DNA from 3 places in the Nocardiopsis mangrovi genome. Region 2 is predicted to be linked to each of the others. Evidence: riboswitches for the same ligand, from Rfam matches in the RefSeq annotation. Region 2 holds a riboswitch; each other region holds the start of a gene.

Region 1 (9,885 bases), on a different contig from region 2:
GGTTCTCGATCTTGATCTGGTTGATGACGTCGATCCCGAAGTTCAGGTGGATCGACTCGTCGCGCAGGATGTACTGGTACTGCTCGGCGATGCCGACCATCTTGTTGCGCCGGCCCAGCGAGAGGATCTGCGCGAACCCGGTGTAGAACCACATGCCCTCGAACACCACGTAGAACGCCACGAGGTCGCGCAGGAACGCCTGGTCGGCCTCCGGGGTGCCGGTGGTGAACCCGGGGTCTTCGAGGTTGCGGGTGTACTTCAGCGCCCAGGCGTCCTTCTCCGTGATGGAGGGGACCTCCCGGTACATGTTGAACAGCTCGCCCTCGTCCAGGCCGAGGCTCTCGCAGATGTACTGGAAGGTGTGCGTGTGCACCGCCTCCTCGAACGCCTGGCGCAGCAGGTACTGGCGGCACTCGGGGTTGGTGAGCTGCCGGTAGACCGCCAGCACGATGTTGTTCGCCACCAGCGACTCCGCTGTGGCGAAGAAGCCGAGGTTGCGCTTGAGCATCAGGCGCTCGTCGTCGGTGAGACCGTCGCGGGACTTCCACAGCGCGATGTCGGCCTGCATGGCGACCTCGGTGGGCATCCAGTGGTTGTTGCAGCCGGCGAGGTACTTGTCCCACGCCCACCGGTACTTGAGGGGGAGCAGCTGGTTGACGTCGGCGCGCGCGTTGATCATCGCCTTGTCGTCGACGCTGACGCGGGCGGCGTCGCGCTCGATCGCGCCGAGGCCGCCGGTGGCGGGTTCGAGAACACTGGTCATGGCTTCGGGTCCGGTCTAGTCGGGTGTGCGGTTCGATGCGCGAGCCGGAGAAGCGCCGGCTCGGCGGGTACAGGGGACGGGGGACGGGGTGCGGCCGGAGCGCTGGGCGCGCCGTGCGGCGGGGCGGAGCCGTCGCCGCCGGCGCGTCCCGCGGGCGCACGAGGGGCGCGGGGCGCACCCGCCGGGGGCACGGCGCGGGCGCCGCTACTGGCAGGCCTCGCAGTCGGGATCCTCGATGGAGCAGACCGCCCCCGCGTCCTGGACCGGCGCCGGAGCGGGAGCCGGAACCGCCGGAGCCGCCGAGACCGCGTTCAGCCGGCCGTCGGTCCCCTTCAAGGTGCTCTTCTCCACGTGCGTGGCGCTCTGCGAGCGCAGGTAGTACGTGGTCTTGAGGCCCTTGCGCCAGGCGCGGCGGTACAGCTCGTCGAGCTTGCGGCCGCTCGGCGCCGCCATGTACAGGTTCAGCGACTGCGCCTGGTCGATCCACTTCTGCCGCCGCGCGCCCGCGTCGACCAGCCACGCCGAATCGATCTCGAACGCGGTCGCGTACAGCTCGCGCAGCTCGGCCGGTACCCGCTCGATGGCGCCCAGGCTGCCGTCGTGCAGCTTGAGCCGGGTCACCATGTCGTCGTCCCACAGCCCCCGTTCCTTGAGGTCGCGGACGAGGTAGGGGTTGACCACGGTGAAGTCGCCCGACATGTTCGACTTGACGTAGAGGTTGCGGTAGATCGGCTCGATCGACTGCCCGACACCGGTGATGTTGGCGATGGTGGCGGTCGGCGCGATCGCCATGACGTTGGAGTTGCGCATCCCCAGGGTGCGCACGCGCTCGCGCAGGCCCGCCCAGTCCAGCCGTTCCGTGGTGTCGACGTCGAGGTCGCCGCCGCGCGCCGCCGCCAGCCGGTCCAGGGAGTCGATGGGCAGCACGCCCCGGCTCCACAGCGATCCCGCGAACGACGCGTAGGCTCCCCGTTCCGCCGCGAGCTCGGCCGACGCCTCGATGGCGTGGTAGGAGATCAGCTCCATGCTCTCGTCGGCGAACTCCACGGCGCCCTGCGAGGCCATGGGCAGCCGCAGCCGGAACAGCGCGTCCTGGAAGCCCATGAGGCCCAGGCCCACGGGGCGGTGGCGCATGTTGGCGCGCTCGGCCTCGGGGATCGTGTAGTAGTTCACGTCGATGACGTTGTCGAGCATCCGCACCGCCGTGCGCACCGTGCGGCGCAGCCGCTCGGCGTCCAGCCCGTCCGGGCCGGTGTGGTTGGCGAGGTTGACCGAGCCCAGGTTGCACACCGCCACCTCGTCGGCGCTGGTGTTGAGGGTGATCTCGGTGCACAGGTTGGACGAGTGCACCACGCCGGCGTGCTGCTGCGGGGAGCGCAGGTTGCAGGGGTCCTTGAAGGTGATCCACGGGTGGCCGGTCTCGAAGAGCATGGTGAGCATGCGCCGCCACAGATCGACGGCTGGCACCCGGCGCCACACCTTGATCCCACCGGCGTCGGCGGCCCGCTCGTAGGCGGTGTAGGCGGCGGCGAACTCCGCGCCGTAGAGGTCGTGCAGATCGGGGACCTCGTCGGGCGAGAACAGCGTCCACTCGCCCCCGTTCTCGACCCGCTGCAGGAACAGGTCCGGCACCCAGTTGGCGGTGTTCATGTCATGGGTGCGCCGCCGGTCGTCACCGGTGTTCTTGCGCAGGTCGAGGAACTCCTCGATGTCGATGTGCCAGGTCTCCAGATAGGCGCAGACCGCCCCCTTCCTCTTTCCCCCTTGGTTCACGGCCACCGCCGTGTCGTTGGCGATCTTGAGGAACGGGACGACGCCCTGGCTTTGGCCGTTGGTGCCCTTGATGTGGGCGCCGATGCCGCGGACCGGGGTCCAGTCGTTGCCCAGTCCGCCGGAGTACTTCGACAGGAGGGCGTTGTTGCTGATCCCGTGGAAGATCGACTGGAGGTCGTCGCCGACGGTGGTCAGGAAGCAGGACGACAGCTGGGCGCGGCGGGTGCCGGAGTTGAAGAGGGTGGGCGTGGAGCACATGAAGTCGAACGAGGACAGCAGTTCATAGAACTCGATGGCGCGCGCCTCGCGGTCGTCCTCGCGCAGGGCCAGGCCCATGGCCACGCGCATGAAGAACGCCTGCGGCAGCTCGTAGCGGGTGCCGTCGCTGTGCAGGAAGTACCGGTCATAGAGGGTCTGCAGGCCGAGGAAGGTGAAGTGCAGGTCGCGCTCGGGCCGCAGGGCGGCGCCCAGGCGGCCGAGGTCGAAGGACGCCAGTTCGGGGTCGAGCTGGTCCAGCCGGATGCCGCGCGCGACGTAGTCGGCGAGGTAGCCGGCGTAGCGGCCCGCCATCTCCGACTGGCCGGCCTCGTCGGGCCGCCCCGCGAGGAAGCTCAGGGCTTCGCGGCGGAGCTTGTCCAGCAGCAGCCGGGCGGCGACGTGCGAGTGGTCCGGGTCGGCCTCGACGAAGGCGCGGGCGGCCATGACCAGCGCGAGTTCCAGCTCGTCGGGGCGGATGCCCGGGTAGAGGCTGCGCCTGGCCTCGGTGAGGATCGCCTCGGCCGAAACGCCCGCGAGCCCGGCGCACGCCTCGTGCACCACCGACGCGGCCCTCGTCAGGGGGTCGGTCGCGGGCGGCGCGGGCGCCGCGCCCGCCGGGGCGGTGTCGGTGTCGAGGGTCATGCGTGGCTCCAACCAGGTAGACGTGGACCGGTCGGGTCCTGTCGGGGAGGCACGCAGGCAAGGGGCGGCCACGTCGGTCCCGTGGCGGGCGTCCCCTGATCCGCGGCGGCCCACCCTCGAGGCCCCGTTGCGAGTGCGCGACGTGCGCGCACACCGGTGGCAGGTCTTCGGACTCGCGGGCGCCGGGGCCGGATCCGGCCCGGTCCTACTGGCCGTCGCTTCCCGGGCGCCGTGCGCCCAGTGCTCGTTGACGGCGGTCGTTCCCGCTCACCGCTGCGGGGCAGTCCCGGATTCGCACCGGGTTCCCTCTTGCCTCACCGGGGAGGCGCCCCGGTGAACCACCAGCGCGAGCGATACTACATCTAGGGGCAGCCAACGGCGAACACCGCAAGATGAGCGCGTGTCACGCTGCTCAGCGGATGACAGGACGACCCGTTCCGTGCTAACGGGTGCGCGCGGGTACCCGCTCGACCGGTGTGCGGGCGCGGCGGCGATCCGTCCTCCGCCACCCCGTTACCGGGGCGCGGCGGTCGGCACGGCCGGCGGTCAGCCGTCGATCAGGCGGTCCAGGGCGTCCTCCTCGAGACCGAGGTCGACGCGGATCCGGTAGCGGGTGCGCAGCAGTTCCATGAGGAGGTCGTGCACATACGGCGAGACGTCCTGGTGGCGGAACCGCTCGACCCCCAGGGTGGCCCACGCGTGGGCGCCCTTGAGGTCGTCGTGCGCCTGGAGGGTCTCGGCGATGTGAATGTAGGTGGGCAGGTTGCGCGGGCCTTCCGAGCGCAACCGCTCCAGCTGGGCGTAGGCGGTGTCGACGAGGTCGAGCTCGAACAGCGCGCCCGCCTGGAGGGCGCGGGCGTCGATGATGGTCACGCCGCCGTCGTCGATCGCCCGCTGGTAGGCGGCCGACGCGCGCTCGAACTCCTGGGCCATCTCCCACTGCTCGCCGGCGCGCACGAACAGCTCGGCGCGCGAGATCTCGCTGTCGGAGTCGACCCGGTTGGCCAGGCTGAGGAGTTCCGCGGCGACCTCGACATGGTCACCGGACTGCACCGCCCGGAATTCCAGCCGGTCGAGATCGGCCGTCGTCACGCGGGTCACCGGCACCCTCCCTAGGTCCTCATCGCTCCGCCACACCCGGTCATCAGCTCCGCGCGCGTTCGAGCGCGTTCCAGAAGCCCTGCCGCAGCGCGTCGCGGACTTCGTCGCGCAGCAGGAAGTCGATCGGCAGCGCCGACCCCTGGAGCAGGCGCGCCTCCAGGTCGGAGGGCATGCGGGGCCGGCGCACGAGCACCGCCTCCAGCCACAGGGCCGGAGCATCGCGAGCGATGGACTCCGCGAAGTCGTTCCCTTCCTGGCGCGCGACATTCACGGCGTCCTCGATCGTGCGCGCGCCCGACGATCCGGGAGGGACGTACCCGACGGTGCGGGAGGGGTTGGTGTAGGGCCCGTGCTGGACCCGTTGTTCGGGGCGGGGGCCAGTATCGGGTCTTGAGTCCGCGGGTGCTTCGGCGGGGCCGCCGAAGCGGGACTCAGTTCCCGTACTGACCCCAAAAATAGGGTTTGGGCCGGTGTTACCTCCGAACCCGGGGTTGCCTCCCGTGTTGCCGCCGTAGCGGGGTTCGGGTGCCGGAGGTGGAGCGCTCCGGGCGGGTGGCGCCTCGCGCTCGTACTGGTTGCCGCCCATCATCGGGTCGCGGTGCGATCCGGCGGCCGGCAGCGCCGGCTGCTGGTGCGGCGGCGGTGGCTGTGGCGGCCGCGCCTGCTGTTGCGGTGGCGGCCCGCCGTAGCCCCCCTGCTGGCCCATCATGCTCGGGTCCGGGCCCGCGCCGGGCGGGGCGTAGCCCGCGTTGGCGCCGTTGGGCGGGTTGCCCGCCATGCTCGGGTGCGCGCCGGTGGCGGGCGCCGGTGGCGGCGCGGGGCCGACCGCCGGGAACCCGTTGACGTCGATGGGTCCGCTGTTGCCGGAACGCGGGGTGTCGACCCCGCCCGCGCCCTGCGGCGCCAGGTGGTCGCCCCCGCGCTGCTGGGCCAGGGTCTGCCGCATGGCGCGGAGCTGGTCCATGGCGCTGCCGGTCATGGCCGGCTGGGCGCCGGTCCCGGCGAACATGGCCTCCAGCCCGCCCGACGACGGCCCGGCGGGCTCCACCCGCGGGGACGCGGGGTGGGCGGTCACCGGCTGCCGGGGGACATCGGGACCCGTGCGCGCCCGGCCGTTGCCGAGCGGGGTGGTGGTCTCTCCGGTGTCGTCGGACGAGCCGCCGGCCCCGGAGAGGAGGTTGACGTAGGGGCGCAGGTGACCCGCCCCGATCTCGATGAGGTCGTCGCATTCGCGGCGCAGCGAACGCGAGATGGTCCAGTTGCCCTCGACCGAGATGTGCACGACGGTAACGCGGACCCCGAGGTCCTGTACGTCGGCCACGACCTGGGCCATGTCCTCGTCACCGCTGACGAGGACGGCCTCGCAGAGCACTCCGGTGCCCGCGAGCGTGGTGAGGTCCCGTTGGACGTAGCTCTCGACGCCCTCCCGTCTGCCCGGACGGATACGCGCGGCTCGGAATTTGATGCCGGGGATGTCGGCTATGCCGTCCTGCTCCTGCGTGCGGCGGCCGTCGGCCGTCGCCTCGTACCAGTAGCACCGCAGCAACGGGAGCCCCGTGCGGTCGCGTGCGACTTCGTTGAGGAGCTGTAGGAGTCCCGCGTAATCCCATGACACGGAATCGCGATTGCGGGTTCCGTGCACTGCCATCGCGCCGTCGGCGAGGAGGTAGCCGGCGTCTACGAACAGCGCGCAGCGATCCACGCGACACCGCCCCTTCCCATTTTCCAGGTGGCCCGGCCGGGGGTTTCGCACCGGGACTTTCCAGCGATCGGCACTCGGCCATATAGACAGGCCGCGCCACAGCCTAGCCAAGTCTGTGGCGGTTTGCGTGCCGCTCCCGATACGCAGGGTCGGGAGACGACTACGAATTGCCGCCGGTCAGAGGACCGAAACCCGTTCCGCTGGGGGTATTCGCCCCCCAGTCGGACACCGTCGGCGCCCCATTCCGTTTCCGCGGGCCCGGCCGCGGCCCGGTCCGGCCCGTCCGGCCTGGCCGGACGGATGGTCCCGGGACCATCCGCCGGGACGTCCCGGCGGATGGTCGCCACAATGTCAGGTCCGCATCGGGGCGGTCACCGCGACCACTCCGGCGAGATACGCGTCACCCCGCGATGTGAGCCGCAGTTCGGGGTCGCGCGGCAGCACGGCCGCGAAGCGGACCACATCGGTGCCGAACGCCATCGGGGGCCCCACCGCTCCGCGGGCCGACCCCGCGAAGGCGTTGTCGGGGTCGCGGTCGCCGCCCTCGGGAGTGAGGGGCGCACCGTTCAGCTCCACCCGGTCGCCGCTCAGATCGGCGTCGCCCTCCCAGGCGACCGCGTCGACCGTGGCGGGCACCGATGCCGGGAGCAGCCCGGCCAGCGGCAGCCGCAGGCCGCGCCGGTCGTGGAAGACGCTCGCGGTGGTGTCGAGCACCATCGCCTGGCTGTAGGACGCGCCGGCGTCCTCAACGACCGCCACGAGGCTCCAGCCGGCGTAGGTGCCGACCCCGGTCTCGGCGGGGATGTCGGCGGCCCACCACTCGCCGCCGCCGTGGGCCCGGACGAGGTCGGTGACGTCGGCGAACGCCTGGTACGCGGGGTACCCGGGCAGGTCGACGGTGCCGACCTCATCGGCGGCAACCTCGGTGTAGCCCGCCGCCCCCGGGCCCCGCAGCAGCGCCGAGGCCGCGCCGGGATCGCCGGCCCCGGAGAAGTAGAGGCCCGCCCAGCGCACACCGCCGCCCTCGGGCAGGTTCCACACCGCCGAGCTCGACATGGCGGTGCCGGGGTCGTCGTCGAGGTCGATGGGCCGCATATCCCAGAAGTCGTTGTCGCGGTGGTCGCCCGCGCGCTGCTGCGCCTCGGCGCACCCGCCGCCGTCGCCCGGTGGGTCCGGTTCGTCGGAGGGGGCGGGTGCGGGCGCCGAGGGGGCCCCGGTCTCCTGCTCGGGCTCGGCCGGGGCGGACGGCTCCTCCGGGACCGGCGGCACAGAGGGCGCGGGCGGAGTGGGCGGGGCGGGAGGAGTGGGGGGCGAGGGCGGTGCGCCCTCCCCGCCGGGGGACGGCGACGGGACGTCCGGCAGGGCGGCCGCCGCGGCGGGGGCCCGCGGGTCGTGGGCGGCACCGGCCGCCGCAGGCCGCGGCGCGGCGGACACGGGGGCCGCATCGGGGACGGACGGCGCGGCGCCGTGCGCCCCGTGCGCGGGCCACCAGGGCCACTCCGGGCGGGGGTCGGGGTGGCCGGGGTCGACGCACGTCAGCAGGGCGTTGCCCGCGGTCTCGACGCGCACGGGCCCGGCGGTGGCGTAACGCGCCGGGGTGCCGTCGGGATCGACCCCGCGGCTGCCCGACGCCGACGCCGCGGTGTCGCCGGACGTGACCCGCACGCTGGGCGGGTCGCCCGCTGCGGCGCGGGAGGCGACGGTGACGTCGAGGTACTCGGTGACGTTCGTCCCGGCGTCCATCCCGGTGCGGACGCATTCTCCGCCGCCGCCGGTGGCCGCGCAGCTCCAGCCGCCGCCGGCCGGCCGGGCGGGCGCCGCGTTCCCGGCCTGTCCGGCCTGGTCGAGGTGGACGCCGTTCGGCAGGGTGATGTCGGCGACGACGTCGCCCGGGGCGGAGTCGCCGCGGTTCTCGACGGTGAGGACGACGATGCCGGGCCGCCCCGGCACGAGCGCCCCCACGGGGTCGATGTGCGCCGCGAAGGCGGGGACGCCGGGGACCACCGGCGCCGCCGGGTCGTCGGGGTCCTGGGGCGGCGGGATGACCGCCGGCCCGTCGGGTGCCGGGACGAACGGCGGCCGGGCCGGGTCCTGCTCGCCGGGTGGCGGCTGCGCGGCGCCCGGGCCGCCGGGCGGCACGGGGTCCTGCGGCGGAGCGGCGGCCGGGGGCGGGTCGCCGAGCGGCGGCCGCAGCGCCTCCTCCTCGCTGACGAGCGCCAGCGCGACCGCCGCGGCGACCACGGCGGCGGCCGTACCCGCCGCTGTGGCCTGCTGCCGGCCCTTGGACATGCGCCCCCACCAGCCGCCCGCCAGCGCCCCCGAGGGCAGGCCGGCGAGGTAGGCGGCGGCAGCGGGGCCGGCGACCAGCGGCAGGATGATCCCGCGCAGGCCGACGTTGACGTCCATGAGCTCGGCGCAGACCTCGCGGCAGTCGGAGCACCCGTCGAGGTGGGTGTCGACGACCGCGGTGTCGCGCTTGGCCAGGCCACCGCGCACGAAGGCGCCCAGCAGCCGCAGGGCCGGGCGGCAGCCCTCGGGGGCGCCCCCCGACAGGTGCATCTGGAGGTAGGCCTGGCGCAGGCCCTCGCGTGCGCGATAGGCGAGCGCGGCCACGCCGTTGGCGCTCATGCCCAGCAGCGGCGCGACGTCGGCGGGGCGCACGCCCTCGATCTCGGTGTGCCACAGGACCGCCTGCCAGCGCTCGGGCAGGGAGAGGAACGCCTGGGCGATCAGCGACCGCTCCAGGCCCTCGAGAGCGGGATCGACGTAGGGTTCCCCGGAGTCGAAGCGCTCCATGTCGTCGGTGGCGACCTGGCGCTTCTCGCCGCGGGCGCGGTCATAGGCCACGTGCCGGAGTGCGGTCAGCAGGTAGGGGCGGAACCCGTCGCGGGGGCCGCCGCCGCGCATGACGACGCTCAGGACGCGGGTGAACGCCTCGGCGACGACGTCGTCGACCTCGCTGTCGCCGCGCACCAGCTGGCGGGCGAGTCCGCGCGCCGCGGCGTCGTGCCGCTCGTAGAGGGTGGCGAACGCCCCGGTCTCCCCGGCCCGGACCGCGCTCAGCAGCTCGTCGTCACCGATCAGTAGCTCTATGTGCTCGTTCTGGAGATCACTCATCCCCTGTCCTCCCCCGCTGATACCGGCTCCCGTCCCCTCGCTGCGCACCCCGCCGACTGTCGGCGAGGCCCTCGGCGGTGTCCCGGCCCTGGTGGGCGCGGCCGTCCGGCCGGTCCCTGTCTCACTCCGGGAACATCCCGAAAAAAAATATCTCGCACTCGTGTCATAGCCGCCACCGAAGTCCGTGAATGGGTGACGGCGCCGGAAACGTGCCCGCTTCGCAGGGGCGCGGGCTCGGCAACGGAGGGAGCGAGGCGATGGGCGGATATGAGGCGGGCGGTGCGGAGCTGCTGAACGGAGCATGGGCCGGCCGCCGGCTGCGCGAGGCGTGGTGCCGCCGGAGCCGCGCCACCGGCTGGGATCCCCCGGACGACTGGTGGGCCCCCGCCATCGACGCCGTGTGCGCGGCGGCCGTCTCGGGTGCGGACATGTCGCCGATGTGCGCGCGCTTCGGCCGGTCGCGGGCGCGCTCAGGGGTGGGCATCGGAGCGGCGCTGGACGACTTCGCCGCGCTCTCCGATGTGCTCCA
Region 2 (9,885 bases):
CCGGGTGGGGGCCGGCGGCATCATGCTGCCCAACCACGCCCCGCTGAAGGTCGCCGAGCTCTTCAACACGCTGGAGGCGATGTACCCGGGCCGCATCGACCTGGGGCTGGGCCGCGCTCCCGGTACCGACGGGCGCACCGCCACGGCGCTGCGCGGCTCCCGCGAGGCCGTCGTGGACGTCGACTTCGCCGCCATGGCCGCCGACCTCTTCGGGTTCCTCGACGGCGACCTGCCCGACGACCACCCCTTCGCGCGGGTCCGGGCCGACCCTGCCGTCCCGGCGCCGCCCCGGGTGTGGATGCTGGGCTCCAGCGAACACGGGTCGGCCTACGCCGCGGCGCACGGGCTCCCGTTCTGCTTCGCCCACCAGATCGACCCGGACTACGCCGTGCCGCTGTTGCGCCGCTACCGCGACGCCTTCCGCCCCTCGGCGCGCGCCGCCGCCCCCTACAGCAGCGTCTCCGTCATCGCCTTCGCCGCCGAGGACCCGGAGCCGGCCGAGGACTTCACCGCGTTCTGGTCGCTGCACACGGCGCGGGCGCGTTCGGGCGAGCGCGTCGCGACCTCCCTCGGGCAGGCACGTGAATTCCGGTCGGGGCCGGGCTACGCCGCGACCGCGCGCGCCGCGGCCGACCGCATCGTGGCCGGCACCCCGGAGCAGGTGGGCCGGCGCCTGCGCGCGCTGGCGGAGCAGGCGCACGCCGACGAGGTGCTCGTGGCCACCCCGATGCCCGATGGCGCGGCACGGCGCCGCAGCTTCGAGCTGCTCGCCGCGGAGTTCGGGCTCACCCCGCACCGGGAGGCTCCCGCGAGCCGGTACTAGAGCGGGGGGCGCCGCAGCCCGAAGCCGGTGGCCTGCTCGAAGGCGTGCCCCACTTCGAGCACCCGGCGCTCGGCCAGGTGCGGGCCCACGATCTGCAGGCCCACGGGGAGCCCGCCGGGGGTGAACCCCGCGGGCACCGACAGCGCGGGGCTCCCGGTGACGGTGATCAGATAGGCCGAGCGCATCCAGTCCAGGTAGGTCTCCTGGGGTACCCCGTCGATGTCGGCGGGGTATTCCAGGTCGGCGTCGAAGGGGACCACCTGGCTGACGGGCAGCAGCAGGACGTCGTAGCGCTCGAAGAACGCGCGTGTCCGGTGGAAGATCGCGGTGTGCAGCCGCTCGGCGCGGGAGAGGTCGTCGCCGGTGAGGGCGAGCCCCGCCTCGGTGTTCCACACGATGCTGGGCTTGAGGCGGTCGCGGTCGGTCTCCAGCAGCGGCCCCATCTTGCTCGCGAACTGCCAGGCGCGCAGGGTGCGGAACACCTCCTCGGCGCCGCTGAGGTCGGGGGAGTCCTCGGTGACCTCGCAGCCCAGGCCCGTGAACACCGACAGCTGCGGCTCCAGGGTGTCGAGCACGGCCCGTTCGCAGGTGAACGCCCCGCCCAGGTCGGGGGTCCAGGCCACCCGGAGGCCGCGCAGGTCGCGGTCGAGCGGCCCGGCGAACACCGACCCCGGCTCGCGCACGGCGATCGGGCAGCGGGGGTCGGGCCCGGCCAGCACCGACAGCAGCAGCGCGGCGTCGGCGACGTCGCGCGCCATTGGGCCCTGGACCGACAGCGTCGACCAGCCCAGCTCCTCCGGGAACCGCGGCACCCGGCCCGGGGAGGGCCGCAGCCCGACCACGTTGTTGAACGACGCGGGGTTGCGCAGCGATCCGCCCATGTCCGACCCGTCGGCGAGCGGGTGCAGCCCGGCGGCCAGGGCCGCGGCCGCGCCCCCGCTGCTGCCCCCGGCCGAGCGCGACGTGTCGTAGGGGTTGCGGGTGGTGCCGAACACCGGGTTGAAGGTGTGCGAGCCGGCGGCGAACTCGGGGGTGTTGGTCTTGCCGATCGTGATCGCGCCCGCGGCGCGGATCCGCTCGACGACCAGCTCGTCGCGCTGGGGGACGTGGTCGGCGTAGATGGGGGAGCCGAAGGTGGTGCGTACCCCGGCGGTCTCGTGGATGTCCTTGTGGGCGACGGGCAGGCCGTGCAGGGGGCCGACGTCGGCACCGTAGGCCAGCCGCTCGTCGGCGGCGCGGGCCTCCTCCATGGCGCGGTCGCCGCACAGGGTCACGATGGCGTTGACGGCGGGGCCGGTGTCCTCGATGCGCTCCAAATGGGCTTCCACCACCTCGCGCGCCGAGATCTCGCGTGCGCGCAGCAGCCGAGCCAGCTCCCGTGCGGGACTGTAGGCGATGTCCTCGTGCATGGGGGTCTCACAATCCGGACCGGGGCAACGTCGTCCAATTAGAGCATCCTCGCCGGGCGGCCCCCGCGTCAGCCCTTCACCAGGTCCCGCAGCGCCCGCAGCCGCGGCTCGTCGCGCACGCCCGCCAGCAGCAGGGTCGTCACGGGGCTCGCGCGCCACGCCTGGAGGCGCTCGGCGATCCGGGGCAGCGGGCCCACCAGGGCCAGCCCGTCGGCGAGTTCGTCGGGCACGGCGTCGACGGCCTCGGCTCGGCGGCCGGCCAGGAACAGGTCCTGCACCTTGTGCGCCGCCTCGGCGAACCCCAGCCGGACGAACACGTCGAGGTGGAAGTTCCGCTCCCGGGCGCCCATGCCGCCGATGTAGAAGGCGTAGGGCGCCTTCGCCAGCCGCAGCGCCTCGCGGGTGTCGTCGTGCTCGACGACCGTGACCGTGCAGGCGATGTCGAAGCCGGCGGGGGCGCCGGCGAGCGCGTCGGCGTACAGCGGCGGGCTGAGTAGCGGGTGGTAGAACATCGGGACCCAGCCGTCGGCGATCTCCGCCGCCAGCGCCACGTTCTTGGGGCCCTCCGCACCCAGGTACACGGGGATGCGCGGGCGCAGCGGATGGGTGATGGACCTGAGCGGCTTGCCCAGGCCGGTGCCGCCGGGGTAGGGCAGCGGGTAGTGCGGTCCGCCGCCGGTCACCGGTGCCTCGCGGCGCCACACCTGGCGCATGATGTCGATGTACTCGCGGGTCCGCTGCAACGGGCGGGGGAAGGGCCGGCCGTACCAGCCCTCGACCACCTGTGGCCCGGACACCCCGATCCCCAGCCGCAGCCGGCCGCCGGAGAGGTGGTCCAGGGTGAGGGCGTGCATGGCGGTGGCCACGGGGGTGCGCGCCGACATCTGGGCGATCGCGGTGCCCAGTCCGATGTTCCGGGTCCGCGCGCCGTACCAGGCCAGGGGGGTGAAGGCGTCGGAGCCGTAGGCTTCGGCGGTCCACACCGACGTGTAGCCGAGCGCTTCGGCGGCGCGGACCGACTCCGTGGCGTCGTCCGCGGCGGCCCCCCAGTAGCCCACGGCGAGACCCAGTTCCAGATCGTCGGCCACCTGCGCTCCCTCGGTCGTCGTCGCGTCCCTGCGGCGCATACTAGAACGTGTTCCAGTTCGAGGGAAGGGGAGCCGCAGGCGATCCGGTGCCCCGAGCGGGCGGTCAGCAGCCTCCGCCGCCGTCACCACCGCCGCCGTCCCCGGAGGATCCGCCGTCGCCGCCGCCGCGGCCATGGCGGCCACCGCCGCCCGAGGGGCTCACGAACTCCGCGAGGACGCCGATCAGGATCAGCAGGCCGAAGCCCAGGGCGACCCACTTCCCCCAGGCGGGCGGCTCCCTGTCCTCGCGGGGGGTCGTCAGGTAGTCCAGAAGCCCGCCGATCAGCGGGTCGGCGGCCATGGGCATCGCGGTCGCGATGCCCATGGCCGCATCGAGGAGGAAGCCCGCGATCACCCGTACCCCCGGCCGTTCGCGCTGCCGGCTCCGGCCGGGCGGGAACGGCCGGGATCAGTCGCCGCCCCCGCCGCCACCTCCACCGCCGTCGCCGCCACCTCCGCCGCTGTCTCCTCCCCAGCCGCCCCACCCGCTCGATCCGCCGTCGTGCACGGCCTTGTCGCCCCCGGCCGCGTGGCCGCCGCTCCCGCCCGGGTAGCCGTCACCGTAGGAGCGCGGTCCGGAATCGCTCCCTCCTCCGTCTCCGCCGCCTCCACGGCCGCCCCGCCGCCTCCGCGGCCGGGTCGTGCTCGTGTTGTAAGCGGGACGGCCGCGCAACGCCGCCACCGCCAGCACCACGACGATGCCCCCGATCGCGATCAGGAACAGCGCCTCGATGAAACCCATGCCCGTCCTCCCTTCTCGACTGCCCGCCTTCGATCGCGCCGTCTGCTCTGTCCGGAGACGATCAGCCGCCTCCCCGCCGTCCCAGTGGTCGCTGCCGGAGAACCCCGTCGTCGCCGGAGGGGTGGTCCCGGCCGCGGGAGCCCGTCTCGATGACGCTCACGCCCGCCTCTGCCCACCCGTCCGCTCCGTGCGGCCGGATCAGCATCCACCCCCACCGCCCCCTCCGCCTCCGTCGCCGCCTCCTCCGCCTCCGCCGCCGTCCGACCAGCCTCCGCCGTAGTACCCGGCCCCGCCGCCGGGTGTCCGCCGCCGGGGCGGCGTGCGCCCGCCCGAGCGGTTGAGGGCCAGGCCGGCGAGCCTGACGATCAGCAGCACCACGACCGCGGCTCCCATGACGGTGAAACCCAGTTCGACGACGCCCACATCCGCCCCTTCCTATCCGCCCCGCCTTCCGGGGGCGGCTGCGGCGGCGGGATACCCCATTGGGGGTCGTCCATGCCGGTCCGGGCGATTCGGCCGGATCTGGCCTGGTCGTCGCCCGGTCGGAGGCACCCGGCGGCCGGAGGACCCGCGCAGGCGTGTGAGATCGTGGTGGGCGGCGCCGACCGGCGGGGACCGTGATGCCCCGCCGTCAGCAGGAACCCGGTGCGAATCCGGGGCGGTCCCGCCACTGTGACCAGGGAGCGAACCCGCGACCATCGCCACTGCCGGAGGTCCCGGTGGGAAGGCGGCGGGGGAGCGGCGATCTGGGAGTCAGGAGACTGCGCGGCGCCACGACCGACCCCTATGGGCGTGGACTCCCGAGGAAGGACCGAACAGCGTGGGCGCTTCCGCTCGCTACCCCTTCACAGCCGTCGTCGGCATGGACGACCTGAAACTCGCCCTTCTGATCAACGCGGTATCGCCGGCGGTCGGCGGGGTGCTGGTCCGCGGTGAGAAGGGGACCGCCAAGTCGACGGCGGTGCGCGCCCTGGCGGCGCTCCTGCCCGGCATCGGCGTCGTCCCCGGGTGCCGCTTCGCCTGCGACCCCGCCGCCCCCGACCCCGGGTGCCCCGACGGGCCCCACGACCCCGGGGCCGCCGCCGATCAGCGCCCCGCGCGCCTGGTCGAACTGCCCGTCGGCGCCAGTGAGGACCGCCTCGCCGGCTCCCTCGACCTCGAACGCGCGCTCACCGAGGGGGTCAAGGCGTTCGAGCCGGGGCTGCTCGCGGCGGCCCACCGCGGCGTCCTCTACGTCGACGAGGTGAACCTCCTCCACGACCACCTCGTCGACCTGCTGCTCGACGCCGCCGCGATGGGGACGTCGCACGTCGAGCGCGAGGGCGTGTCGGTGCGCCACGCCGCCCGGTTCCTGCTCGTGGGCACGATGAACCCCGAGGAGGGCGAGCTGCGCCCCCAGCTGCTCGACCGGTTCGGCCTGACGGTGGAGGTCGCCGCGACCCGCGACCCCGCGCAGCGGGCCGAGGTCGTCCGGCGCAGGCTCGCCTACGAGGCGGACCCCGCCGCCTTCGCCGCCCGCCACGCGGACGAGGAGGCCGAGCTCGCCGCGCACATCCGCGCAGCCCGCACGCGGCTGCCCGGCGTGGCCCTCTCCGACGCCGCTCTGCGCCAGGTCACCGCGGTCTGCGCGGCCTTCGAGGTCGACGGCCTGCGCGCCGACATCGTCACCGCGCGCGCCGCCATGGCCCTGGCCGCGTGGCACGGCCGCGCCGAGGTCAGCGCCGACGACGTCCGCGACGCCGCCCGCCTGGCCCTGCCCCACCGCCGCCGGCGCGACCCCTTCGACGCCCCGGGGCTCGACGAGGACCGCCTCCGCCAAGCACTCGACCAGGCCCGCGACGACGACCCCGAACCCCCTGACGGCGGTTCCGGCGGGCCGGACGGCGCGCCGGACCGCGGCCCCGACGGCCCCGCCGGAACGGAGGACTCCGGGCCCGGGTCCGGGGAGCCGTCCGGCGCGGAACCCGCCGGCGGCCCCGGCCCGGACGCGCGGGCGGACGGTCCCGCGGGGTCCGGAGCCTCCGGGGCACAGGCTCCCGACGCCGACGGCGCGCAGACCCCCGGCGACGGCGGGCCGCCGCCCGGTGACACCCCCGGCCGCCCCTCGGAGGCCGACGGCACCCCCTCTGACGCCGCGCCCGCCTACCGGCCGCGGCTCTTCAGCGTCCCCGGTACCGGCGCCGGCGCGCCCGGCCGCCGCTCGCGCGCCGAGACGCCCCTGGGGCGCACCACCGGCGCCCGCGTCCCCGCCGAGCGCGTAGGCGCGCTGCACCTGGCCGCCACCGTGAACGCGGCGGCCCCGCACCAGCGCGCGCGGGGCCGCGCCGGCCGCGGCCTCGTCCTGCACCCCGCCGACCTGAGGGAGGCCGTCCGCGAAGGCCGCGAGGGCAACCTCGTGCTGTTCTGCGTCGACGCCAGCGGCTCCATGGCCGCACGGCAGCGCATGCGCGCCGTCAAAGGAGCGGTCCTGAGCCTGCTGCTCGACGCCTACCAGCGCCGGGACAAGGTCGGCCTCGTCACCTTCCGCGGACGCGGCGCCGAACTCGACCTGCCGCCCACATCCTCGGTCGAAGCCGGCGCACGCCGCCTGCGCGACCTGCGCACGGGCGGGCGCACCCCGCTGGCGGCCGGCCTGCTCCGGTGCGCCGACGTGCTCCGCGTCGAGCGCCTGCGCGACCCGCAGCGGCGCCCGCTGCTCGTGGTCGTCACCGACGGCCGCGCCACCCACGGGGGCTTCGGCGATGCCCAGCGGGCCGGCGCGCTGATCCGCGCCGGAGGGGTCCGCAGCGTCGTCGTCGACTGCGAGTCGGGGCCGGTGCGCCTGGGCCTGGCCGACCGGCTCGCCGCCGCGATGGACGCCACCCCCGTCCTGCTGGAGGAGCTGCGCGCCGACACGCTGAGCGGCCTGGTCCGGCACGCGCGCGGCGCCGCCTGACGCGTCGCCGCGGCAACGCGGGCAAGAGGAGGACGAGGAGAGAGAGGAGAGACATGCCGAAGGGCGTACCGGCCCACGTGCCCGATGACGGGCTCACCACCCGCCAGCGCCGGAACCGGCCGCTGCTGATGGTGCACACCGGCCCCGGGAAGGGGAAGTCCACCGCGGCGTTCGGGCTGGCCACCCGCTGCTGGGCGCAGGGCTGGGACATCGGGGTGTTCCAGTTCGTGAAGTCCGCCAAGTGGCGGATCGGCGAGGAGCGCGCGCTGCGCGTCCTGGGCGACTCGGGCGAGGGCGGCCGGGTCACCTGGAACAAGATGGGCGAGGGGTGGTCGTGGATCCGCCGGCCCGGAGCCGAGCCCGACCACGCCGCCGACGCCGCCGAAGGGTGGGAGCAGATCAAGCGGGAACTGGCCGCCGAGACTTATCGGCTCTACGTCCTCGACGAGTTCACCTATCCCATGAAGTGGGGCTGGGTGGACGTCGACGACGTCGTCGCGACACTGCGCGACCGCCCCGGCGCCCAGCACGTCGTGATCACCGGGCGCGACGCCGACCCGCGGCTCCTGGCCGCCGCCGACCTCGTCACGGAGATGGCCAAGGTCAAGCACCCCATGGACGCCGGGCAGAAGGGCCAGCGCGGCATCGAGTGGTGACCGCCGGCGCGGGTGCGGCCCGGCCGGTGCGCCGGCCGCACCCTTCCGTTCCGTACGTCAGGCCAGGTCGGTGCGGATGAGGCTGTAGACGGCGAGGTCGGTGCGCCCGGTGTGCAGCGGCATCGCGCTGCGCTCGACGCCCTCGAAGGTGAACCCCGCGCGTTCGGCCACGCCGCGCGACCCGGTGTTGGCCGTGCCCGCCTTCAGCTCGACCCGCTGGAACCCCTGGTCCAGCACCGCCCACCGGGAGACGGCGATCACCGCCTCCGTGGCCAGCCCGCGGCCGCGCGCCTGCGGCGCCAGCCAGTACCCCACCTCGGTGACCCGCGCCTTCCACGCGGTGCGGACCAGCCCGAACGAGCCGGCGAAGGCGCCCGTGGCGGTCTCGATCGCCGCCCACTGCTGGCCGTCACCCGACACCCGCGCGCTGGGCGCCTCCACCAGGCACCAGTGCTCGGCGTCGGCGCGCGTGAAGTCCCGCCCGGGTTCCGGCAGGGGGAGCCACCGCTGTGTGAGCGGGTCGCGGACCGCATTGTGGACCGGCCCGATCTCGGCCTCCGTGAAGGCGCGCAGGGTCAGGCGCTCGGTGCGCAGGATGACGGCGGGCATCGTCGACGCCCGCTCCGTCGCGGTCATGGCGCGCTCCCGTCGGCGAAGGCCCGCACCGAGCCCAGGAACCGGGCCGCGGCATCGGGGAACCCCGCCCAGTGCAGGTGGAGGTAGGAGGCGTTCAGACTGGCACCGGAGAAGCCCTCGCCGCCATCGGTTTTCCACTGCCAGGCCGGTGCCGCTCCGCGCTCGGGGGTGACGGCGGTGCGGTGGAACTCGTGTCCGCGCACCCGGGTGCCCGCGGTGGCCAGGACCGAGTCGGCGACGGCGACGGCGTGCCGGTAGCCCAGGGTGAGCCGCCCGGTCATGCGCGCCTCGGCGGGCAGCACACCGCACATCGGCGCACCGTCCAGGCTGCGCGCGAGGTAGAGCAGGCCGGCGCACTCCGCGGCGATCGGGGCGCCGCGGCCGGCCAGGCCGGCGACGGCCGCGCGCAGCGGCGCGTTGGCGGACAGTTCGGCGGCGTGCACCTCCGGGAAGCCGCCCCCCACGATGAGGCCGTGCGTGCCGTCCGGCAGGGCCGCGTCGCGCAGGGGGTCCACCGTCACCACATCGGCGCCTCCGGCACGCAGCAGTTCGGCGTGCTCGGTGTAGCCGAAGGTGAACGCGGCGCCGCCGGCCACCGCGACCCGGGGCGGTCGCGCCCCGGAGGGCGCGCCGATCTCGTCGGCGGCGTTCCACGCGGGGGCGGCCAACGGGGCGGCGGTGCGGGCCAGCGCCACGATGGCGTCCAGGTCGCAGGAGTCCGCGACCAGCGCGCCGAGCGCGTCGACCGCCGACCGCGCCGCCGCCGCGCGCTCGGCGGCCGGGATCAGCCCCAGGTGGCGCGACGGGGTCGCGACCGCCTCGTGCCGGCGAACGGCCCCCAGGACCGGCACGCCGACGCCGTCCAGCGCGTCGCGCACCAGCTCCTCGTGCCGGTCGGAGCCGACCCGGTTCAGGATCACGCCGCCCACGCGGACGCCGGTCTCGTAGGTGCAGAAGCCGTGGACCACGGCGGCAACGGACCGGCCGGCCCGGGCGGCGTCCACCACGAGGACGACCGGCGCACCCAGCAGCGCCGCGACGTGCGCGGTCGATCCGGCATCGCCCGGACCGTGGAAGCCGCGCGGTTCGGCGGCGCCGTCGAACAGGCCCATGACGCCTTCGACGACCGCGATCGTGGTGCCGGCCGCGCCGTGCCGGAACAGCGGTGCGACGCGGCCGGCACCGCACAGCACCGGGTCCAGGTTGCGGGGCGGGCGCCCGGTGGCCAGGGCGTGGTATCCGGGGTCGATGTAGTCGGGCCCCACCTTGTGGCCCGATACGCGCTCCCCGCGGGCGGCCAGCGCCGCCATGAGGCCCGTTGCGACGGTGGTCTTCCCGCTCCCCGAGGCCGGGGCGGCGATCACCACCCGTGGCACCTGCGCCATCCCGCGCCCCCGATCCCCCGTGGCTTCCGGTCATCCGACGACCGCCCAGGCTACGCGGCCCCCCGCCCTCCGCCGACGGCGGGAGGAGGCGGGGGTGGGAGGATGCGGCCGGAGACCGCGGACGCGACAGCGGCGCCGCGGGCCGGGTGCCGCGGGCTTGCGCCGGCGACCG
Region 3 (9,885 bases), on a different contig from region 2:
TCGATCCTCAGGGCCGAAGGTCACCATGCACCCTGCGTTCGTGTACGGCCGTCCTCCATCCTCTCCCCCGGACGGCCCCGAGCAGCCCCTCCAGCTCTCCGGTGCCCCATTGGATGATCGGCCCGAGATCCTCAGACAGATGGTCCGCGGCCTCACCCGCCCGGATCCGGCGGACGTGGGCCGCCCATCGAAGTTCCGGCAGGAGATCGCCCAGCTCAAGATCCCGCGCAGGCATCTGCTCGTACTCGTCGGCAGCTATATCGACGCGCGGCTGGTCGCTGAGGAGATCCACGAATCCAAGGACTGGCGGGGAAAGGTGTGCGTCCTGGTGTCCGACGACGCCGAAATCCCCCCGGACCATGGTCTCTCCGACCTGGACGACTCCGCATCCGTTCCCGTCCTTCGCCGCGGCGACCTCGCTAGCTTCCGAGACACCGGGCGCGCGATTCTGGTTGCGCCCATGCTCTCCGTGGAACGCGGCCACAACATCCTCAACTGGGACGAGAAGGCGATCTTCGGCTCGGTGTACTTCCTCTCCCGGCCGTTCCCCCAGCCGGGGGACATCGGCGTGCTGGTTCACGCGCTCAACGATCTGACCGTCCGTCGGACGCTGCCCGGAGGCGGCTTCGATGACATGGTCCGGGAGCACGGTTCTCTGGACGAGGCAGGGCTGGCCTGGCGTCTTGAAGCACGGCGGGAGCTGCGCCGGCTGGCCAATCGCCGCCTGTCGTGGCGAGGTCTGTCCGCAGACGACCGGGAATACTTGACCTGGGATCTCCTCGTGGTGCTGTGGCAGGTCATCGGCCGGCTCACCCGGGGTGGGGTGGACGCACGCGTGCACTTCGTCGACGCCGCGTTCGCGCCGAAACTGGCTGCCGGAATCCGGGGGGACACCGCCAGTACCAGTCTCCTGGCGAGCATGCGCGATGTGCTCGCCCCCTACTTCGGGGAGACAGCGCCCGCATCGGGCCGCGATGTACCACAGCACCGACTACCGGTATCCCCCTCCACCAGGTATCTGGCCGAAGCCCTCTACCGGCCGCTTTATACGGCCCTGGTCGATCTGCTACGGCAACCGCCACCCCTCCCCCACCTCGATGCCAATGCACAGAGAGAATCATGAGCTACGACTCCGTCACCCTCACCGCCTACCTGCCATCCGGCGATCAGAGGCTCATCCGTCCCTTCCACATCCTCCCTTTGCCGAAGGATCTCCGCAGCGCTTTCAGCAGGTTCCACTACTCCAGGTTCGCCGACCCCGACAAGCAGCGACCCCAGAGCTTTCCGATTCGGAGGTTGAACAGCGTGCTGGCCGCGACCGCACCGGACGTGATCTCCATCGGCGGTCGGGTAGCCGTCGAGGATGAGGCTCCCTGGTTGTATGCGCACGCTCCAGTTGACCTACGCCTGATCCGTGGCGTCCTCAAGCTCTGGCTGAGGGATATGAAGTCCGTCGGTTCGGCAGATGCCGTCGATCCGGCCCAGATGTTCGACCTCGTCGACTCTGTGCCCCTCACCTGGCGCGAGCAGGATGTGGACCTTCAAGAACAGGTGCCCGGCCCGCGCCCTACAGCAGAGCCTGTGCCCCATCTCTATCGCCTGCTCCCTGATTTCCTGGCCCGAGTCATCAGGTCGGCAGGCCCCTTCACCCCTCCGAACGGCCCCAGACGCTCGTTCGTGCAGTCCCCTGGGAGTTCCCAGCGTGCGGAACTGGTGTCGTGGCCACCGACCACCGCCGAGTCCGGTGCCCGGTTTTCCTATGTGATCACCATCAGCGTCCATACCATCCCCTTCACCCAGCAGTTCCGCGTACACGTGCGAACCAGTGTCCGGAGGTGGATCACAAAGCCCGGCCCCGGCGGAACGCTCTACACCGGTCGCCGATCCGTCTCGGTCCACCTGCTCACCGCCTCTCCCTGGGAGGGCGTTTCCGGTGAGCGCAGCCGCCTGACTGTGAACCGGCTGCGGTACCAGTCGAGCCGAGGAGCACACGCGTGGCGGATCACGGACGGCCCCGATCTGCCGAGCGGGGCCAGCGTCCTCCCTCGTCTCCCCGACGCCCGAGAACTGGTCGGCGCGCCGGGGCAATGGTTGGCCGGCGTCGACGGTGTCGTCGCGGCCATCCCGTACAACACGGGGATGGGCTCTCACGACGTGGGAGCCGGGCTGATGGCCGGAGACCGCGTCCCACTGATGGCCTGGATCGATGACGCCCTCTTGCCGTTCCTGGAACGCGCACCGCAGTGCAGGCAGCTGTCCCTTCCCAATCATCCGTCGAACTTTCCCGTACGCCGTAGTCTCCCCTCCAAGATGAGCAAGGAGGAAAGAGACCGGATCAATGCGGAGAAAGCCAGGGAACGGGCTCGGCAGGAGGCGCTGGAGCGGCGAGAAAGCCTGCGAGAACTGTTGAACGGTGCCCCATTCGTCGCGCGCGTGCACTGGCAGGAGCGGGACACTCGGGATGCCCTGGTGCTCGCTCTGCGCGAGTTGCTGGACCTCCCTCCTCTGGAGACGTCACATGACGTCCTGACTTGGAAGCTCCCTGGTGTAGAGATCTGTCTACAGCTCTGCCCAAGCGGGGTCCTGACCTCCTCCTTGGACATCAGTGCGGGCCCCAAGACGAGTCGACGGGATCTGCAGGAGGCCATCAGCCGTCGCCGCTCCTTGGCGGAGAACAGCATGCTGAAGGGCTCAAAGGCCAGCGCCGGCCTTCCTCTGGTGGCTCTGGTGGAGATCGACGTGGAGTTCAAGGACAGCCGGTCGGACCCTAAGTTCGCCATTCGACTCGGGTGCGCCCAGGCCGGATCCGTGACCCAGTTCATTCAGACCGCTGTTGCTAAGAGGCTCAAGAAAAACCGGGCCCACCGTGCCCGTGCCAGCTGGCTGGACGCGTTCCGACAGCTCGGGGTGACCCGAGTCCCGCGCCATACGTTCACCGACAGTCTCCCCGCAGACCTGCAGTACGTGTCCGTGTGGATGGCCAAGCGACGGTGGGACGGCCCCACCCGCACACCGGCGTGGCGACTGCTGGCCCTACGTGTGCGTCCGGAGGACGGCATTCGAGCAGTCCAAGGGTGGCGCACTGATATACGCCGCTGGGTTACCTACCGCGAATACCAACTATGGCTGGCGTCCAAGGTCGAATCGGCGGAGGCAGCCGCGGACCAATATGGCGAATCCGAGGAGGAGCCACAGAGCGAGGAAGTCTGCACTTCCGACGGACAGATCGCAGGGACCCGCGAGGAGCGACGTCGAAGGACGAACGAACTCCTGCGTCCTCTCATCGCTCAGCTGAAAGAGCGGCCGACCGTGCTGATGGCACACGCTCAGAATCTTCGCGACGGCTGGACCTGGCTACGCAATGGTGACGTGGAACGCGACCGTATCTGGTTGGACGACGGCGAGAGCCCGGTCCCCATCAGTGTCTGGGGCCGGGGTCTGCGCCTTATCCGAACCCGAGACAGCGGTGGGGATGAGACCCCTCAGTGGTACGGAACCGATGGCAAGAACGGACTCCCTGCCGGACTGAGACCTGTCATCGAAGCACCTGACCAGCGGGTTTTCTACAGCAGCACGGATCGTCCACCCACCGCCAGAAATGCCTCCGTAGAGGCGACGAGGGAGGGAAGGCGGAGAAATCGAATGGGGAGTTGGGTGTCCGACACTGACAAGGATGCCAGCAATCCCAATCTGCTGGAGATCGCGGTCCTGGCGTGCCAGTCAGCGGATGAGCCGGACGCACCGCAAGAATGGGCAGCCTGTGCCCACCAGATGCGATATGCCCCCGACCTCCAGGCTCCACTGGCACTTCCCTATCCCCTCCACATGGCCAAGCGAGCGGCTGACTACGTCCTTCCGACCAGTGACGAGTGAGCGTGTTGCCATTCACCATGGCATTTAGTCCCTATTTCACCGACGCAGTCGCCCTGGCGAAGAGGGACTGCTAGGGGCATGCTCACAGGCTGGAGGGATACGGGCCCGTGTGATGCTCGATCTGGTCCGACTTATCCTTTGGAGGTCCCCGGGTTCCAACCGCTGGGAACCGCCAACGCTCCCGCGCCGGCGGTGGCTAGCCGTTCTCCACGAGCAGTTCCACCTCCTCGGGGGTGGCGGGGGCCGGGGCGGTGGCGGGGAGCAGGCCCGCGCGGCGCAGGGCCGAGGCCGTCCCGGGGGCCCACGGCGGGCGCAGCCGGGCGGCGGACAGGAGTCCGCTGTCGGCGAGGACGGCGCGCGCCGGGCCGGTGGCGAGCAGCCCGCGGTCGAGGACCGCCGCCCGGTCGGCCCAGCGGAAGGCGAGGTCGACATCGTGTGTGGAGACCACGAGCGCGGTGCCCGCCGCGCGCAGCCCTTCCAGCGTGCCGAGCAGCGATTCCACTCCGGCGGGGTCGAGTCCCGCGGTCGGCTCGTCCAGCACCAGGACCGATGGCCGCATCGCCAGCGCGCCCGCCAGGACCACGCGCTTGCGCTGGCCGTAGGAGAGCAGGTGCGTCGGCCGGTCGGCCAGTCCGGCGATGTCGAGCGCGTCCAGGGCCCAGGCCACGCGGTCGCGTACGCCCTCGGCCGGCAGCCCCAGGTTCATCGGGCCGAAGGAGACGTCCTGCCGGACGCTCGCCGAGAAGAGCTGGTCGTCGGGGTCCTGGAAGACCAGTTGGGCGCGCCGGCGCAGCGCGTCGCGGCCGGAGCGGCTGCGCGGCACCGGAACCCCGTCGAGCCGCACCGTGCCGGCGTCCGGGGTCAGGCTGCCGGTCAGCAGCCTCAGCAGCGTCGTCTTGCCGCCCCCGTTGGGGCCGAGGACCGCCAGCACCTCCCCGGCGGCGGCCTCGACGGTCAGCCCCGTGAAGACCGGTGCGGTCCCGCTGTAGCCGAAGGCCAGGCCGTGCCCGGAGAGCGCAGCGGGGGCCTCGTGGACGTCGGGGCCGGCTCCGGCGGTGGGGACGGCGGGCGGTCCAGCGGTCACGGGCGGACTCCGTAGGCGTAGGTGAGGGTCGCCGCGGCGACCAGGAGCGGTACCCCGGCGGCAGCGGCGACGGCCGCCGGACGCAGCGGCAAGGGTTCCAGGAGCACGCGCAGGTCTCCGGTGTAGCCCCGGCACTCCAGCCCGTGCTGCATGCGCCGCGCGCGGTCGTAGGAGTGGATGAAGAGCGCGGCGCCCAGCGATCCCAGGGACCGCAGCCGCGCGTTCCACCCGCTGTAGCCCAGCCGGGCGGCCTGGCCGGTGCCGATGCGCCGCGAGGTGTCCAGCACGACGAACAGCATCCGGTAGACGAGCGCCACCACCTCCACCAGCGCGGCCGGCAGGCCGATCCGGGTGAGCCGCGGCAGCAGTTCGGCGAGCGGGGTGGTGAAGGCGAAGCCGAGCTGGCACACCAGCGCCGCCGCGGCTCGGGCGCTGATCTCCGCGGCCCGGGCCGCGCCGTCGGGCGCCCACGCGACCGTCCCCGCGCTGCCCCCGACGCTCACCAGCAGTGTCACCGCACCGGTGAGGATGAACGCCAGGGGCGCCCATGCCGCCCGGGCGAAGGCCCGCGGCGGAACCCCCGCCGGACCGAGGGCCGCCGCCAGGGCGGCCACCGCCGCCAAGGCGGCGCCCGGCCAGGCCGGCAGGGCCAGTGCGCACACGATCAGGCCGCCGAAGAACGCCCCCTTGACGGCGGGATGGACGCGCCGCCACGGGCTCCGGTAGGCCGCAGCGTCGATCGCGAGCACGCCGCGCGCCGCTCAGCCGGCGTCGGACGCGCCCGCGGCGGGAGGCCGGCCCGCCCGCAACCGGTTGCGGGTCCGGACCGCCCCGAAGTAGTACCCGATCACCCCCGCGCCGATGGCGGCCTGAAGGGCGAACAGGCCGGATTCGATCTCCCCAGAGGGCGCCTCGTAGAGCGGGGCGAACCAGGGTTCGTAGCCGGGGTGCGTCTCGGCGACGGCGTCCTCGGCCTGGCCGTCGGCGCCGCTGAAGGGCTCGGCGAGGTGGTCGCCCGAACCGATCAGCAGGGGCAGCACGGCGATCGCGGCGGCCACCGCGACCAGGATCCAGGTCGTCACGGTCTTGGGCACGGTCACGCCGCCTTCCCGTCCGCCGCCGCCGTGGCCGCGCCACCGCCGGCCGATCGGCGCAGCACTCCCAGGCGCAGCAGCTCACCACGGCTCGCGGTGGTCAGCAGCCGGATGATCACCACGGTCACCAGGCCCTCGATGATCGCCAAGGGGACCTGGGTGACGGAGAAGATCGCGCCGAACTTCACGAACGCGCCGAGCAGGCCGCCCGACGGATCCGGGAAGGCCATGGCGAGCTGGAGGCTGGTCACCGTGTAGGTGCTCAGGCTCGCCAGCGCCGCGCCCGTGAACACCGCCGTGCCCACGGCCGTGGTCTCGGGGAGGGAGCGGGCGGCCGCGCGCACCAGGCGGTAGGACCCGTAGCCCACCCACGGGCCCACCACGGCCATGGAGAACACGTTGGCGCCGAGCGTGGTCAGCCCGCCGTGCGCCAAGAGCAGCGCCTGGAACAGCAGCGTGAGCGTGCCCAGTGCCGCCATGACGGGCGGCCGGAAGAGGATCGCGCCCAGGCCGGCGCCCGTGGGGTGCGAGCAGCTGCCGGTGACCGAGGGGATCTTCAGGGCCGATAGGACGAAGCAGAAGGCGCCGGACGCGCCGAGGAGCAGCTTGGCTTCGGGGTCGGCACGGACGGCGGCGGTCAGGGAGCGTACGCCGTGGACGACGAAAGGGGCGGCCGCGGCGGTCCAGGCGGCGGCGTGCTGCCAGGGCAGAAAGCCTTCGGCGATATGCATGTCAGGGGACCCATCTCCAGCACCTCGTGGACGGTCGTCGCGCCGTGGCCGGTCTCCTGGCTTGCGGGTCGCCGCCCTCTGCCGGCCTTCCCAGCCGCGTCCGGGCGGACGCGTCCAGTGGCCGTCGCCGTCCTGGCCGCCGCCGGCGACGGCGGAGGTGGGACGGGGCATCGGACTACCCGTTCACAGTGGCGAGGGCCGCGCCGGTTTCCCACCGGACTTCCCGAACACCACGGCCCCACGACAGTACGGCGGCGCGCGGTCCCGCGCAATAGCCCGCCGTCCATCCCGGGGAGTGCCCGGCGCCGCGAGGGTGCCGCGTCCACCGCGCCGGACCGCCCACCGCGGCGCGTGCCCACCACGCCGCAGGAGCGGCCGTTCGGCGGCACTGCGCGGCTCCGCCGAACTCGGCCGCACGAAGGACGACGTTGCAGGTCAGAGCGGTTGGGTAGCGATACCGGACGAAGGGACCGGTGCTGTTCGCCGATCCGTCCCATGTTCACCCGCGCCGCGCTCACGCGGGGCTTTCACCGGCCGGGAGGTACCCATGATCGACATCGTCACCCGCGCGAAGTGGGGCGCACGCCCCCCGCTGGACCGCACGCCCGTCCAGCTCTCGCAGCGCACCGAGTTCATGGTGCACCACTCCGAAGGACCCACGACGCAGACGGTCAAGGAGATTCAGGCGATCCATATGGACGAGCGTGGCTGGTCCGATATCGGCTACAACTTCCTGATCGACAACGACGGCCACATCTACGAGGGCCGCGGCTGGACCACCCAGGGAGCGCACTGCCCCAACCACAACGTCTCGGCCATCGGAGCGTGCATCATCGGCACCTACTTCACGGTGCTGCCCTCACCGAAGGCACTGGCGTCCATGCAGGCCCTGTACGCCGAGGCGAACCACCAGACCGGCCGGACGCTGACGCGCATGGGGCATCGCGACGGCCGCGACACCGACTGCCCCGGCGACGCGCTCTACGCGTGGGTGCATTCGATCTTCGGCCATGCGGCCCCGGACTCCCCCGTGTCCGCGCCGCAGCGGCCCGACACCCTGGAGTGGCCCTGATCCGGTCGGGCCGTGACGGGGGCGCCCACGGCGTCCTAGCGGGTCCCGCCGAGGGTGGGGACCGAATCCAGCCCCAGCGGGTCGGGATCGATCCTCGGCACCGGGACCTCGCGGTTCCAGCAGCCCGTCAGTGACATCGACGCCACCAGGAGGATCGTGGCGACGAACCTGCCCACTGTGACCGCCATGTCCATCTCCCCCACTTCGACCACCGGTACGCGCTACCCGCGGCCGCGGAGCCGAACCCCACCCGATGCGCCGCCGTTCACCCGACGCCATGGCGCGACCACGGTACGCGATCACGACGGAATCGGACCGGTGATCCGGCGGACACCGCCGGATCTGCGGCAGCCCACCGGGCAGGGCATTGCGAACGGGGCCGCCGTGGAAACCGCCCCGACCCCGTTTCCCCTGCTCACGGCGTGGGCAGCGGGACCCGGGGGGTTCTGAATGCCCGTGCCGCGCGGGCCCGGACGGCGGCGGCACCGCCGAACGGCCCGGGCGGCGCACGCTCCTGGCACCGCACCCCCGGAAAGGAAGGCAGCGCCATGTCGTCGAACCGAGTCGTCCTGGAGCAGGCCGCCCAGGAGATGGCGGACGCCACCGCCACACCGCCGTTCATCTACCAGCTTCCGCCCGACGAGGGCCGCCAGGTCCTGGAGGACCTGCAAGCCGGGGAAGGCGTGCCCAAGCCCGAGATCGATGAGGACTGGGTGACCGTTCGGGGCGGCCCCACCGAGCAGGTGCCCGTGCGCATCGTGCGCCCCGCCGGCGCCTCGGGGACGCTTCCCGTGGTTCTGTACATCCACGGCGCGGGGTGGGTGTTCGGCAGCGCCGCCACCCACGACCGGCTGGTGCGCGAGATCGCGGTGCGCACCGGGTGCGCCGTGGTGTTCCCCGACTACGACCGGTCCCCTGAGGCGAGGTACCCGATCGCCGTGCAGCAGTGCTACGCCGTCGCCGAATGGGTGGTGGCCGAAGGGGCGGGTCAAGGGCTCGACGCGTCGCGCATGGCGGTGTGCGGCGACTCGGTCGGCGGCAACATGGCCATCGCGATGACCCTGCTCGCCAAGGAGACGGGCACCATCGGGCTCGCCGGCCAAGTCCTCTTCTACCCGGTGACCGACGCGAGTTTCGACACCGAGTCCTACCACCGATTCGCCGACGGGTACTACCTCACCCGCGAGGCCATGATCTGGTTCTGGGACCAGTACACCACCGACCCCAACGACCGGGCGCAGATCACCTGCTCCCCCTTGGGTGCGCGCACGGACCAGCTCACGGGCCTCCCGCCGGCGATGGTGATCACCGGCGAGGCCGACGTGCTGCGTGATGAGGGCGAGGCCTACGCCGCCCGGCTGCGCGAGGCCGGGGTCCCGGTCTCGGCGATCCGCTGCCAGGGCATCATCCACGACTTCATGATGCTCGACGCGATGCGCGACACCAGCGCCTGCACGGCCGCCATGGAGATGTCCACCCTGTTCCTGCGCCGTGTGCTCGACACCGGCGGCGCGGCGATACCCCGCCAGGCGGGCTCCCGGGCAACGGCCCCGACCCGCTGACGCGCCCGCGGCCACCCGACGCGCCCCGGGCCCAAGGCCCGGGGCGCCGACGCCGCGCTCCGGGGGTCTCGCCGGTGCCGCGATCCGGCCGGCCACACCGCGCCCGCTCCAAGGAGACCGCCCAGCCGCATCGCGGCCCCTCGCCGCCCCCTCGTCAGCGACGCCGCTGAACACGCCGCGCGGTCGGCGTCCGGCCAGGCGCGCACCCCACACGGCCGGAGAACCGGAGTGCCCTCGTTCTCCGGAGATCCACCGGCCGAGGACGTCGATCGGGCCCCCGCCCGACTTGCATCTGACACTGACGTCAGCTCTTAGGGTGCTCGGTGTCGGCGCTCGCCGAACATCCACCCCACTGATCTCACGAACGGCCGGTTCAGGCCGCGTGGAAAGGCACGACGTCATGCGCGCAGTCCGATATCACGAGTACGGCGGTGTGGAGACCCTCGTGGTCGAGAAGGTGCCGGACCCG

The links. A riboswitch is a leader RNA that binds a small molecule or an ion and turns the genes downstream of it on or off. The one in region 2 is predicted to bind cobalamin.
Region 1: another riboswitch for cobalamin. It lies ahead of ACFO4E_RS17605 (ribonucleoside-diphosphate reductase subunit alpha); the one in region 2 lies ahead of ACFO4E_RS05430 (putative cobaltochelatase).
Region 3: another riboswitch for cobalamin. It lies ahead of ACFO4E_RS19965 (energy-coupling factor ABC transporter permease); the one in region 2 lies ahead of ACFO4E_RS05430 (putative cobaltochelatase).

The regions. Positions count from the first base shown of each region.
Region 1 covers NZ_JBHSFQ010000017.1:55,802-65,686, forward strand. Annotated here, with positions in the region: gene ACFO4E_RS17600 (ribonucleotide-diphosphate reductase subunit beta) at 1-763, opposite strand, end outside; gene ACFO4E_RS17605 (ribonucleoside-diphosphate reductase subunit alpha) at 968-3,436, opposite strand; cobalamin riboswitch at 3,578-3,794, opposite strand; gene ACFO4E_RS17610 (hypothetical protein) at 3,983-4,537, opposite strand; gene ACFO4E_RS17615 (NYN domain-containing protein) at 4,581-6,239, opposite strand; gene ACFO4E_RS17620 (sigma-70 family RNA polymerase sigma factor) at 6,591-9,356, opposite strand; gene ACFO4E_RS17625 (hypothetical protein) at 9,614-9,885, shown strand, end outside.
Region 2 covers NZ_JBHSFQ010000003.1:346,834-356,718, reverse strand. Annotated here, with positions in the region: gene ACFO4E_RS05460 (MsnO8 family LLM class oxidoreductase) at 1-823, shown strand, start outside; gene ACFO4E_RS05455 (amidase) at 820-2,232, opposite strand; gene ACFO4E_RS05450 (LLM class F420-dependent oxidoreductase) at 2,301-3,320, opposite strand; gene ACFO4E_RS05445 (hypothetical protein) at 3,424-3,684, opposite strand; gene ACFO4E_RS05440 (hypothetical protein) at 3,769-4,101, opposite strand; gene ACFO4E_RS05435 (hypothetical protein) at 4,300-4,524, opposite strand; cobalamin riboswitch at 4,737-4,865, shown strand; gene ACFO4E_RS05430 (putative cobaltochelatase) at 4,922-7,036, shown strand; gene cobO (cob(I)yrinic acid a,c-diamide adenosyltransferase) at 7,090-7,692, shown strand; gene ACFO4E_RS05420 (GNAT family N-acetyltransferase) at 7,750-8,328, opposite strand; gene ACFO4E_RS05415 (cobyrinate a,c-diamide synthase) at 8,325-9,713, opposite strand.
Region 3 covers NZ_JBHSFQ010000021.1:40,499-50,383, forward strand. Annotated here, with positions in the region: gene ACFO4E_RS19940 (pPIWI_RE_Z domain-containing protein) at 1-1,123, shown strand, start outside; gene ACFO4E_RS19945 (pPIWI_RE module domain-containing protein) at 1,120-3,873, shown strand; gene ACFO4E_RS19950 (energy-coupling factor ABC transporter ATP-binding protein) at 4,070-4,957, opposite strand; gene cbiQ (cobalt ECF transporter T component CbiQ) at 4,954-5,706, opposite strand; gene ACFO4E_RS19960 (energy-coupling factor ABC transporter substrate-binding protein) at 5,719-6,051, opposite strand; gene ACFO4E_RS19965 (energy-coupling factor ABC transporter permease) at 6,054-6,782, opposite strand; cobalamin riboswitch at 6,812-7,032, opposite strand; gene ACFO4E_RS19970 (N-acetylmuramoyl-L-alanine amidase) at 7,330-7,854, shown strand; gene ACFO4E_RS19975 (hypothetical protein) at 7,890-8,042, opposite strand; gene ACFO4E_RS19980 (alpha/beta hydrolase) at 8,403-9,416, shown strand; gene ACFO4E_RS19985 (NADP-dependent oxidoreductase) at 9,817-9,885, shown strand, end outside.